3 regions of the Streptomyces sp. NPDC028907 genome follow, and region 3 is predicted to be linked to each of the others. Evidence: riboswitches for the same ligand, from Rfam matches in the RefSeq annotation. Region 3 holds a riboswitch; each other region holds the start of a gene.
The links. A riboswitch is a leader RNA that binds a small molecule or an ion and turns the genes downstream of it on or off. The one in region 3 is predicted to bind cobalamin.
Positions count from the first base shown of each region.

Region 1 (3,265 bases), on a different contig from region 3:
GCGGTGCCAGAAGGACCAGTAGCGGTAGCCGGTCGCCTGCGCCTGGACCGCGCCGGTCAGGACGACCAGCACGGCCAGGACGAGCGGGAGAGCGCGGCGGATCACGGTCACGTCACTTGCCCTTGTTGCGGCCGCTGAGCAGGAAGCCGATGCCGATGCCGACGACCAGGAAGATGCCGACGTACCACCAGACGCCGAACGGGCTGTCGCCGTCGTCCTCCTTCTCCTCCTCGGAGGGCTTCGCCGACGCCGTGACCGTCGCGTTCGGCGCCGACCGCGGCGCCGGACCCGTCGCGTTGAGCTGCTTGACGAGGTCCGTGTCGCCGAAGTCGCGCGGATCGGTGCCGGTGGCGTGCGCGGCGAAGATCAGCTGGGCGTAGGCGGCGGGACCGCTCTGCTCGGCCCAGGCGGCGTAGTGCCCCTCAAGCCAGACCAGGATCTCCCGGCCCCGCTGGGTCAGTCCGGCGGCGGAGAGCGCCACCACTGCGTCGGCGGTGTTGCCGTAGTCCGGCTGGTCCTTGGCGCCGGGCAGCACGGACTTCAGGTAGCCGGTCCCGCTCAGGTCGCGGGCGAGGTGGACGGCACCGTTGAGGGCCGCGTCGGCGGGCGTCGGGGTCTTGCCGCCCAGGCACTTCCGGGTGCTCGCGGGTGCCTTGCCCGCGGTCGCCACGAGCCCTTGGCCGAGGACGCCCACCACGCCCGCGGCGGTCGCGTCGGCGTTGGCCGCCAGCGAGCCCTTCTTGTCGGGCTGGAACGCGAACGCCCCCGCGTCCTCGTCGCCGCACGGCAGGGACAGCTTCAACAGGGCGTCGTACGGCGACTTGCCCGCCTTGCGCACGTCCGCGGGCTTCTCGCCGACGGCGGCGAGCGCACCGACCACGACGGACGTCGAGTTCGCGTCACTTGCGCCGCCCGGCATGTACCCCCAGCCGCCGTCCTCGTTCTGCACGGACTTCAGCCAGTCCACCGCCTTGCCGGCCGCCGTGTCGTGGCCGCCGAGCGCGGCGAGGGCCTGGACGGCGGCGGCCGTGTTGTTGGTGTCGACCGGCGTCTTCGCGTCGCAGGCCTTCGAGACGTCGGCACGGAACGGCGCGAACCCGCCGTCGGCGCACTGCTGCCCGGTGAGCCAGTCCACGGCCTTCGCCGCCGGCTGCACGTCCATCGTGTCCTGGGCGAGCAGCGCGAGCGACTGGCGCCACACGCCGTCGTACGTGGGGTCCGTGGTGCCGTACAGCCCGGACGGGAGGGCGACGGAGGGCGACGGAGACGGGTCGGCGGCGAAGGCGGGCGTGACCGTGCCGATCACGGTGACGGCGGCCAGGACCGCGGCGCTGCGGCGGACGTACATGATCGGCGGATGCCCTTCCCTCAAGGGGCCGGGCAGCACAGGGGAGACCCCCGGGCGGCTCGGCTCCGTATACCTCGACGGTGCCGTGCTCCGGCGGGCTGCCGGGGCACGTGAGCCGGTCACGAATCCGTACGGGCGATCCGGCTCACCGGCCTGCTACGACCGGTTCACGGTTGCGGGTCAGCGCCGGATTTGCACCGGCTTCCCCCTGTACGGGTGTGATGGCGACGCGGCCACTCTACCGGCCCGTAGGGAAGCGGCTGAGGGGAGGCGGTGAGCGGCGGTAGGTTCGGCCGCATGGGGATCACCGAGGGTGCGGGGAGAGCGGGACGGCGGCTGCTCGGTTCGGGGCGCGCCTCCGACGTGTACGAGATCGACGCGGCGTGGGTGGTGCGCCACGACCGGGAGGGCTACGCCGACGGGCGCGCCGAGGCGGCCCTGATGGAGCGCCTGCGCGCGCACGGCTTTCCGGTGCCCCGCGTCCGGCTCGCCGACTGCACCCGCTCCGAGCTGGTCATGGAACGGCTCTACGGTCCGACGATGCTGGAGGCCTTCTTCGCGGGCCGGATAGATGCCCGCGAGGCGGGGCGGACCCTGGCCCGCCTCCTGCGACAGCTGCACACCGTCCCCGGCCGGGTCGTCCACCTGGACCTCCACCCGGAGAACGTGATGCTCACGCCCGACGGCCCCTACGTCATCGACTGGGCCAACGCGGAGGAGGGCGAGCCGGGCCTGGACTGGGGCATGTCGGCCCTGATCCTCGCCCAAGTGGCCCTGGCCGACGACCACTACCCCTCCGCCCCCGTCCGCGCGACTCTCGCGGGCCTCCTCACCGACCCGTCCGACCTCACCGAAGACGGCCTCACGGAGGCCCGACGGCGACGGGCCGCCAACCCGACGATGACGGAGCGGGAGATCGAAGTGCTGGGTGCGGCGGAGGAGTTGGTCCGGTCGTTCATGGCGTAGGCGGGCGCGGGGTCGGCCCGCCGAAGGCCAGGTGGAGGACCCGAGCGGACAGGAGCCAGGTGCCGTCCGGCGATCTGTGGAAGGTGTCGGCGTAGTGGCCCACCTGGACCGGCGGTCCCGGCGGGAGGAGTCCGCCCTCGTGGCCGTCGACGCGGTACGTCGTGAAGTACGAGGTCGCCGTCGCGGTGTCGGACGAGGTCACCGTGACCAGGATGTTGGACATGACGCGGCGCGAGAGGCGGTCGGCGGGGCGCGAGCCGAAGTACGCCCGCAACGCGTCCCGCCCCGAGACGAGCCGCTCGCCCGCCGGCCACTCCCAGGTGCCGTCCTCGGTGAACAGCTCGGCGACCAAGGACGGTTCGCCGAGGTCGAGGCGGTGGACGAAGTCGATGACTACGCGTGCGCAGGCACGCTCGGCGAGAAGGTGCTCCATGGGCGAGTACTCCATGGGCTGTATTAAACGGCGACGTACGTCACCGGCTCGCTCCCCGGCACCGCCTCCGCGTGCCCCAGCTTCACCAGTCGGCGCAGATGCGCCTCGGCCTCCGCGATGGCGATGTTCCGGGAGCCGTAGGGGATTTGGGCCCAGGGCCGGTTCCACTCCATGCGTTCCGCGAGCTGCCAGGGGGTGAGGGGTTCGGCGAGGAGGGCCTGGAGGTCGGTGAGGCGGGACTCGTGATGGGCCAGCAACTCCCGTACGCGGGCCGGTGCGTCGGCGAACGTGTGCTGGTGGGCCGGGAGGACCTCGGCGGGGGCGAGGCGGGCGACGCGTTCGAGGGAGGCGAGGTAGTCGCCGAGGGGGTCGGTGACGGTCGTGTCGTCGGGGTCCTCGTACAGGCCGATGTGCGGGGTGATCTCGGGGAGGAGGTGGTCGCCGGAGAACAGGCGGCCGTGACCGGGGAGTCGGGCCGGGTGTTCCTCCTCCAGGTGCAGGCAGACGTGGCCGGGGGT
Region 1 covers NZ_JBVHVE010000001.1:789,100-792,364, reverse strand. Annotated here, with positions in the region: gene ACZ4UU_RS03515 (SCO2322 family protein) at 1-105, opposite strand, end outside; gene ACZ4UU_RS03510 (prenyltransferase/squalene oxidase repeat-containing protein) at 113-1,348, opposite strand; cobalamin riboswitch at 1,466-1,613, opposite strand; gene ACZ4UU_RS03505 (phosphotransferase) at 1,646-2,314, shown strand; gene ACZ4UU_RS03500 (nuclear transport factor 2 family protein) at 2,304-2,747, opposite strand; gene ACZ4UU_RS03495 (MBL fold metallo-hydrolase) at 2,771-3,265, opposite strand, start outside.
Region 1: linked by a shared signal. The riboswitch ahead of ACZ4UU_RS03510 (prenyltransferase/squalene oxidase repeat-containing protein) and the one ahead of cobN (cobaltochelatase subunit CobN) in region 3 are both predicted to bind cobalamin.

Region 2 (3,265 bases), on a different contig from region 3:
ACAAGAAGTACACGGAGGCCGGTGCCGGCGGCCTCATCCCGCCCGCGGCGGCCCAGTGGGGGTACGCCACGCTGGCGTTCGGCTCGGCGCTGGCGCTGTTCATGTACCCGCACTCGATCACGGCGACGCTCTCGTCGCGCAGCCGTGAGGTGATTCGCCGCAACACGACGATCCTGCCGCTGTACTCCCTGATGCTCGGCCTGCTGGCGCTGCTCGGCTTCATGGCCATCGCGGCCGGAGTTCTCGTCACCAACCCCCAGTTGGCGATCCCGCAGCTCTTCGAGAACATGTTCCCCGACTGGTTCGCGGGCGTGGCGTTCGCGGCGATCGGCATCGGGGCCCTGGTCCCGGCCGCCATCATGTCCATCGCGGCCGCGAACCTCTTCACCCGCAACATCTACAAGGACTTCATCAAGCCGGACGCGACGCCCGCCCAGGAGACCAAGGTCTCCAAGCTGGTCTCGCTGCTGGTGAAGGTGGGTGCGCTGATCTTCGTCCTCACCATGGACAAGACGGTCGCGATCAACTTCCAGCTCCTGGGCGGCATCTGGATCCTGCAGACCTTCCCGGCCCTGGTCGGCGGCCTGTTCACCCGCTGGTTCCACCGCTGGGCGCTGCTGGCCGGCTGGGCGGTCGGCATGGTCTACGGCACGGTCGCCGCGTACAACGTCTCCACGCCGACGCAGAAGCACTTCGGCGGCTCCTCGGCGGAGATCCCCGGCATCGGCGAGATCGGCTACATCGGCCTGACGGCGTTCGTGCTCAACGTCGTCGTCACGGTGGTCCTGACCTTCGTCCTGAAGGCCGCGAAGGCCCCCGAGGGCATCGACGAGACCAGCCCGGAGGACTACACGGCGGACGCCGGCGACCCGGGCGTCCAGGCGGAACTGCCGCCGGCGACGGCGGGCAAGTCCCACTGAGTCCCTGGACCTGACCTGAACTGACATCGGCGGGCTGTCGGAGAAATCCGGCGGCCCGTCGGCGTGTGTGTCGGGCACACTCACCCGCATGGACTTCCAGATTCGGCGCGCGAGCCCCGACGAGTACGACGCCCTCGGCGAGATCACCGCCCAGGCCTACCTCCAGGACGGTCTCCTCGACTTCGGCGAGAGCGACGAGTACGTCGGCGAGCTCAGGGACGTGGCCAAGCGGGCCGCAGCCGCTGACGTGCTGGTGGCCGTCGACAACGGCCGGCTGCTCGGCGGCGTGACCTTCGTGCCGAGCGGCGGTCCGATGGCCGACATAGCCCGCGCCGGGGAGGCCGAGATCCGGATGCTCGCCGTCGACCGGGCGGCGCGCGGCCGGGGTGCCGGCGAGGCTCTCGTACGTGCCTGCGTCGACCGCGCACGGGCCACGGAGACCTGTGCGCGTATCGTCCTGTCGACCCAGCGCACCATGCACAGCGCCCACCGCATCTACGAACGCCTGGACTTCGTCCGCACACCCGAGCGGGACTGGAACCCGGTCCCGCACCTGGACGACATCACTCTCCTCACCTACCAGTTGACGCTCTGAAACCAGCGCGACACAACATCTGGGGGTGACACGACAGCACGGCACAAGATGTATGCTCATGCTCGCTGTCGCCGCAGGGGAATCCGGTGCGAATCCGGAACTGTCCCGCAACGGTGTACTTGTGCATATCTGTTCCCAGAACCGTGCACAGGAGTCAGTCCGAGGACCTGCCGACAGCGCGCCCGGCCACCCGGCCGGTGCGCACTGACGTCCGGGCCTCGTGGAATGGGCCGGTGGACGCGACGCCGCGTGCGCTCGTGTGCTGCCCCCTGCCCTCCGCAAGGCCCCCGTGCCGAGCGAGGGAGAGCCCCCACGTGACCATCGCGCCAGCAGATCCGGCCTCAGCCGTCCCGACCGTCGCCATCGACGAGGACGCCCCCGGAACGGCCTTGCTGCGGACCCTCACCGAGCTGACCGCCGACCTCCCCGACGCCGACCCCGGGCGGGTCGCCGCCGCCGCGCTGCGCGGCCGGTCCGCCGCCGCGGACGAGGCGGAGTTGCGGGAGCTGGCGACGGAGGCCGCCGCCGGTCTGATCTCCGAGGACCCCGCCTACTCCCGGCTGGCCGCCCGGCTGCTCACCATCGGCATCCGCGCGGAGGCCGCCTCGCAGGGCGTCACGTCGTTCACCGAGTCGGTCGCGGTCGGCCACCGCGAGGGCCTCATCGCCGACCGGACCGCCGAGTTCGCGCGGATCCACGCGGCCCGCCTCGACGCCCTGGTCGACACGGCCGCCGACGACCGCTTCGGCTACTTCGGCCTGCGCACCCTGCACAGCCGCTACCTGCTCCGGCACCCGATCACCCGCAAGGTCATCGAGACGCCCCAGCACTTCATGCTCCGCGTCGCCGCCGGTCTCGCCGAGGACGACACCCCCCGGGCCCTGGACGAAGTCGCCGCGCTCTACGGGCTCATGAGCCGCCTCGACTACCTCCCCTCCTCCCCCACCCTCTTCAACTCCGGCACCCGGCACCCCCAGATGTCGTCCTGCTACCTCCTGGACTCCCCGCTCGATGAGCTGGACTCCATCTACGACCGCTATCACCAGGTCGCCCGCCTCTCGAAGCACGCCGGCGGCATCGGCATCGCGTACTCCCGCGTCCGCGGCCGCGGTTCGCTGATCCGCGGCACCAACGGGCACTCCAACGGCATCGTCCCGTTCCTGAAGACCCTGGACGCCTCGGTCGCCGCGGTGAACCAGGGCGGCCGGCGCAAGGGCGCGGCCGCGGTGTACCTGGAGACCTGGCACTCCGACATCGAGGAGTTCCTGGAGCTGCGCGACAACACCGGTGAGGACGCCCGCCGTACGCACAACCTGAACCTCGCGCACTGGGTGCCGGACGAGTTCATGCGCCGGGTCAACGCCGACGGCCTGTGGTCGCTGTTCTCCCCCGCCGACGTGCCCGAGCTGGTCGACCTGTGGGGCGAGGAGTTCGACGCCGCCTACCGCAAGGCCGAGGAGGCGGGCCTGGCGAAGAAGACCATCCCGGCCCGCGACCTGTACGGCCGGATGATGCGCACCCTCGCGCAGACCGGCAACGGCTGGATGACCTTCAAGGACGCCGCCAACCGCACCGCCAACCAGACCGCCCTGCCCGGCCATGTCGTCCACTCCTCCAACCTCTGCACGGAGATCCTGGAGGTCACGGACGACGGGGAGACGGCGGTCTGCAACCTGGGGTCCGTCAACCTCGGCGCGTTCGTCGACACGGCGACCGGCGACATCGACTGGGAGCGGCTGGACGCCACCGT
Region 2 covers NZ_JBVHVE010000008.1:244,839-248,103, reverse strand. Annotated here, with positions in the region: gene mctP (monocarboxylate uptake permease MctP) at 1-920, shown strand, start outside; gene ACZ4UU_RS25575 (GNAT family N-acetyltransferase) at 1,009-1,515, shown strand; cobalamin riboswitch at 1,558-1,727, shown strand; gene ACZ4UU_RS25570 (ribonucleoside-diphosphate reductase subunit alpha) at 1,830-3,265, shown strand, end outside.
Region 2: linked by a shared signal. The riboswitch ahead of ACZ4UU_RS25570 (ribonucleoside-diphosphate reductase subunit alpha) and the one ahead of cobN (cobaltochelatase subunit CobN) in region 3 are both predicted to bind cobalamin.

Region 3 (3,265 bases):
GCGATGGGGTTCTCGCCGAAGCCGCGCGGGGGCTGGATGAGGATCAGCAGGTTGCCGAAGCGCAGGGCCGCGAGGACGATGTCGCCCTCCGCGTTGCGGCTGCGGTCGACGAACATCTCGCCGGGCGCCGGGCCCCAGTGCTCCTCGACTGCCGTCCGCAGTTCCTCGGGCAGCGTGGCGAACCAGCGCCGGTAATCGGCCGCCGGGATCCGCACCGGGTTGCGGGCCAACTGCTCCTCGGTGAGCCAGTTCTGGTCGTGGCCGCCGGCCTCGATGAGCGCGCGGATCAGCTCGTCGCCGTCGCCGGAGACCAGGCCGGGGATGTCGCTGTCGCCGAAGTCGTAGCCCTCGGCCTGCAGGCGCCTGAGCAGCGCGACGGCGCTGGCGGGGGTGTCGAGGCCGACCGCGTTGCCGATCCGGGAGTGCTTGGTCGGGTAGGCGGACAGGACCAGGGCCAGGCGCTTGTCGGCGGCCGGGATGTGCCGAAGCCGGGCGTGGCGTACGGCGATTCCGGCGACGCGCGCCGCGCGCTCGGGGTCGGCGACGTAGGCGGGCAGGCCGTCGGCGTCGATCTCCTTGAAGGAGAACGGCACGGTGATGAGCCGGCCGTCGAACTCGGGTACGGCGATCTGGCTGGCGGCGTCGAGCGGGGAGACGCCCTCGTCGTTCTCCTCCCAGGCGGACCGGGATCCGGTCAGGCACAGGGCCTGGAGGATCGGCACGTCGAGGGAGGTCAGGGCGCCCGCGTCCCAGGACTCGTCGTCGCCGCCGGCGGACGCCTCGGCGGGCTTGGTGCCGCCCGCGGCGAGGACAGTGGTGACGATGGCGTCGGCGGCGCGCAGTTCGTCGATGAGTTCGGGCTCGGGGGCCCGCAGGGAAGCGACGTACAGCGGCAGCGGCCGGCCGCCCGCGTCCTCGATCGCGTCGCACAGGGCGCCCACGAACGCCGTGTTGCCGCTCATGTGGTGGGCGCGGTAGTAGAGCACGGCGATCGTCGGGCCGTCCGTCTGCCGGGGCTCGCGCGCCAGCGGGCCCCAGCTCGGCGCGGCCGCGGGTGCCTCGAAGCCGTGCCCGGTCAGCAGGACCGTGTCCGACAGGAAGCGGGCGAGCTGCTCCAGGTTGGCCGGGCCACCGTGGGCGAGGTAGGCGTGGGCCTCGGCGGCGATGCCGACCGGGACCGTGGAGGCGGCCATCAGCTGGGCGTCCGGGGCCTGTTCGCCGGTGAGGACGACGACCGGGCGGCCGTCTGCGAGCAGCAGGTCGAGGCCTTCCTGCCAGGCGCGCAGACCACCGAGGAGGCGTACGACGACGAGGTCGACGCCGTCGAGGAGCGCGGGCAGGTCGTCGAGCGGGAGCCGGGCGGGGTTGGCGAAGCGGTACGGGACCGGGCCGTTCGCAGCGCGGGCGCTGAGCAGGTCGGTGTCGGACGTCGACAGGAGCAGGATCATGCGGCGTCGGCCTTCCTCGGGGTGTCCGCGCCCCGGGTGGTGTCTGACGGCGGGAGTTCCTGACTCACCCGACCCTGGCGGGGTGGGCTCACAGTGGCGGGACCGCGCCGGATTCGCACCGGCTTCCTCCCCTGTCGCCGTCGTGGCGGTGGCGGACCGGATGATCCACCGAGAAGCATAGTAAGGGGCACGGGACCAGCCGTCGGCATGCGGAGGCGGCGGCATACGGTCGCCGGGGCGGTCGGTATGCTCGCCGCCATGTCCACGCCCTCCATCCGACCGTCGTCCCAGGCCACAGGGGTCACACGGGACCGCGACGACGCATGCCCGGGCGCACTGAGGCTCCACACGGCGGACGACGGCGCACTCGCCCGGATCCGGATTCCCGGAGGCGTGCTCCAGGTCGGTCAGGCGCGGGAACTCGGCCGGGCGGCGCTCGACCTCGGCGACGGGGAGCTGCATCTGACGTCGCGGGGCAACGTCCAGCTGCGCGGTCTGCCGACCGGCTGCGGCGGGGAGTTGGCGGGCCGGCTGGAGACGGCCGGGCTGCTGCCGTCGTGGCGGCACGAACGCGTACGCAATGTGGTGGCCTCGCCGCTGTCCGGGCTGGACGGGCGCGGCCACGCCGACGTACGGCCGTGGCTGCGGGCGTTGGACGAGCTGCTGTGCGCGAGCGAGGCGGCGGCCCGGCTGTCCGGGCGGTTCCTGTTCGCGCTCGACGACGGGCGCGGGGACGTGGCCGGGCTCGACGCGGACGTGACACTGCGGGCCGCGCCGGACGGTGCCGTGTGGCTGCGGATCGGGGCCGCCGATTGCGTCGTGGTCCTCACCGCCGAGGACGCGCCTCGGGCCGCGTTGCTGGCCGCCGAGGTCTTCCTGGAGGCGAGTGCCGGCCAGGTCTGGCGGGTGGCCGAACTGCCGGTGCCCGCCGATGAGTTGGCGCAGGAGATCGTTCGGCGGCTGAGGGCCGGACACGCCTCGCCGGCCTGGCCGCAGGCGAGCGAACCGTCCCCCGCCCCCGGCGTCGTCACCGGCCCCGACGGCACGACGAGCCTGTCCGTCCTCGCCCCGCTGGGCCGCCTCACCGCAGCGCAGTGGACCGAGCTGACGGCGACCGCGTCCGGGGAACTGCGGCTGACACCTTGGCGTGGAGTGATCCTTCCCACAGTGCGCTCCGACCGGCTTGTCGGCCTAGACTCCGTCGGTCTGATCACGGATCCGGCCTCTCCCTGGCTCGGCGTCGGTGCCTGCATCGGACGGCCCGGTTGTGCCAAGTCGCGGGCGGACATCCGGACGGACGCGGCCGCGTCGCTCGGCGCGGGCGGCGGGCTGCCGGCGTACTGGTCCGGCTGCGAGCGCCGTTGCGGCCGTCCGCGCGGCGATCATGTGGACGTCGTCGCGGCCCCGGACGGCGGCTACCTGATCTCCGTCGTGGCGGGCGGCCGGGTTCGCGCCACGACGACGACCGACCATCCATCGAAGCTCGCCGCCGACCTGGCGGCGGCCCGCACGCATGACCTGTAGGAGCACGGTGTTCGAGTACGAGAAGGACGGCGCGGCGATCTACCGCCAGTCCTTTGCCACCATCCGCGCGGAGGCGGACCTCGCGGGCCTGCCCGCCGACGTCAGTCAGGTCGCGGTCCGGATGATCCACGCCTGCGGGATGGTCGACCTCGTGCGCGACCTCGTGTACTCGCCCCAGGTGGTGGCCCGTGCGCGGGCGGCCCTGCGGGCCGGGGCGCCCATCTTCACGGATGTGCAGATGGTGGCCAGCGGCGTGACCCGCAAGCGGCTGCCCGCCGACAACGACGTGCTGT
Region 3 covers NZ_JBVHVE010000010.1:101,193-104,457, reverse strand. Annotated here, with positions in the region: gene cobN (cobaltochelatase subunit CobN) at 1-1,448, opposite strand, end outside; cobalamin riboswitch at 1,483-1,633, opposite strand; gene ACZ4UU_RS28805 (cobalamin biosynthesis protein CobG) at 1,707-2,972, shown strand; gene ACZ4UU_RS28800 (precorrin-8X methylmutase) at 2,962-3,265, shown strand, end outside.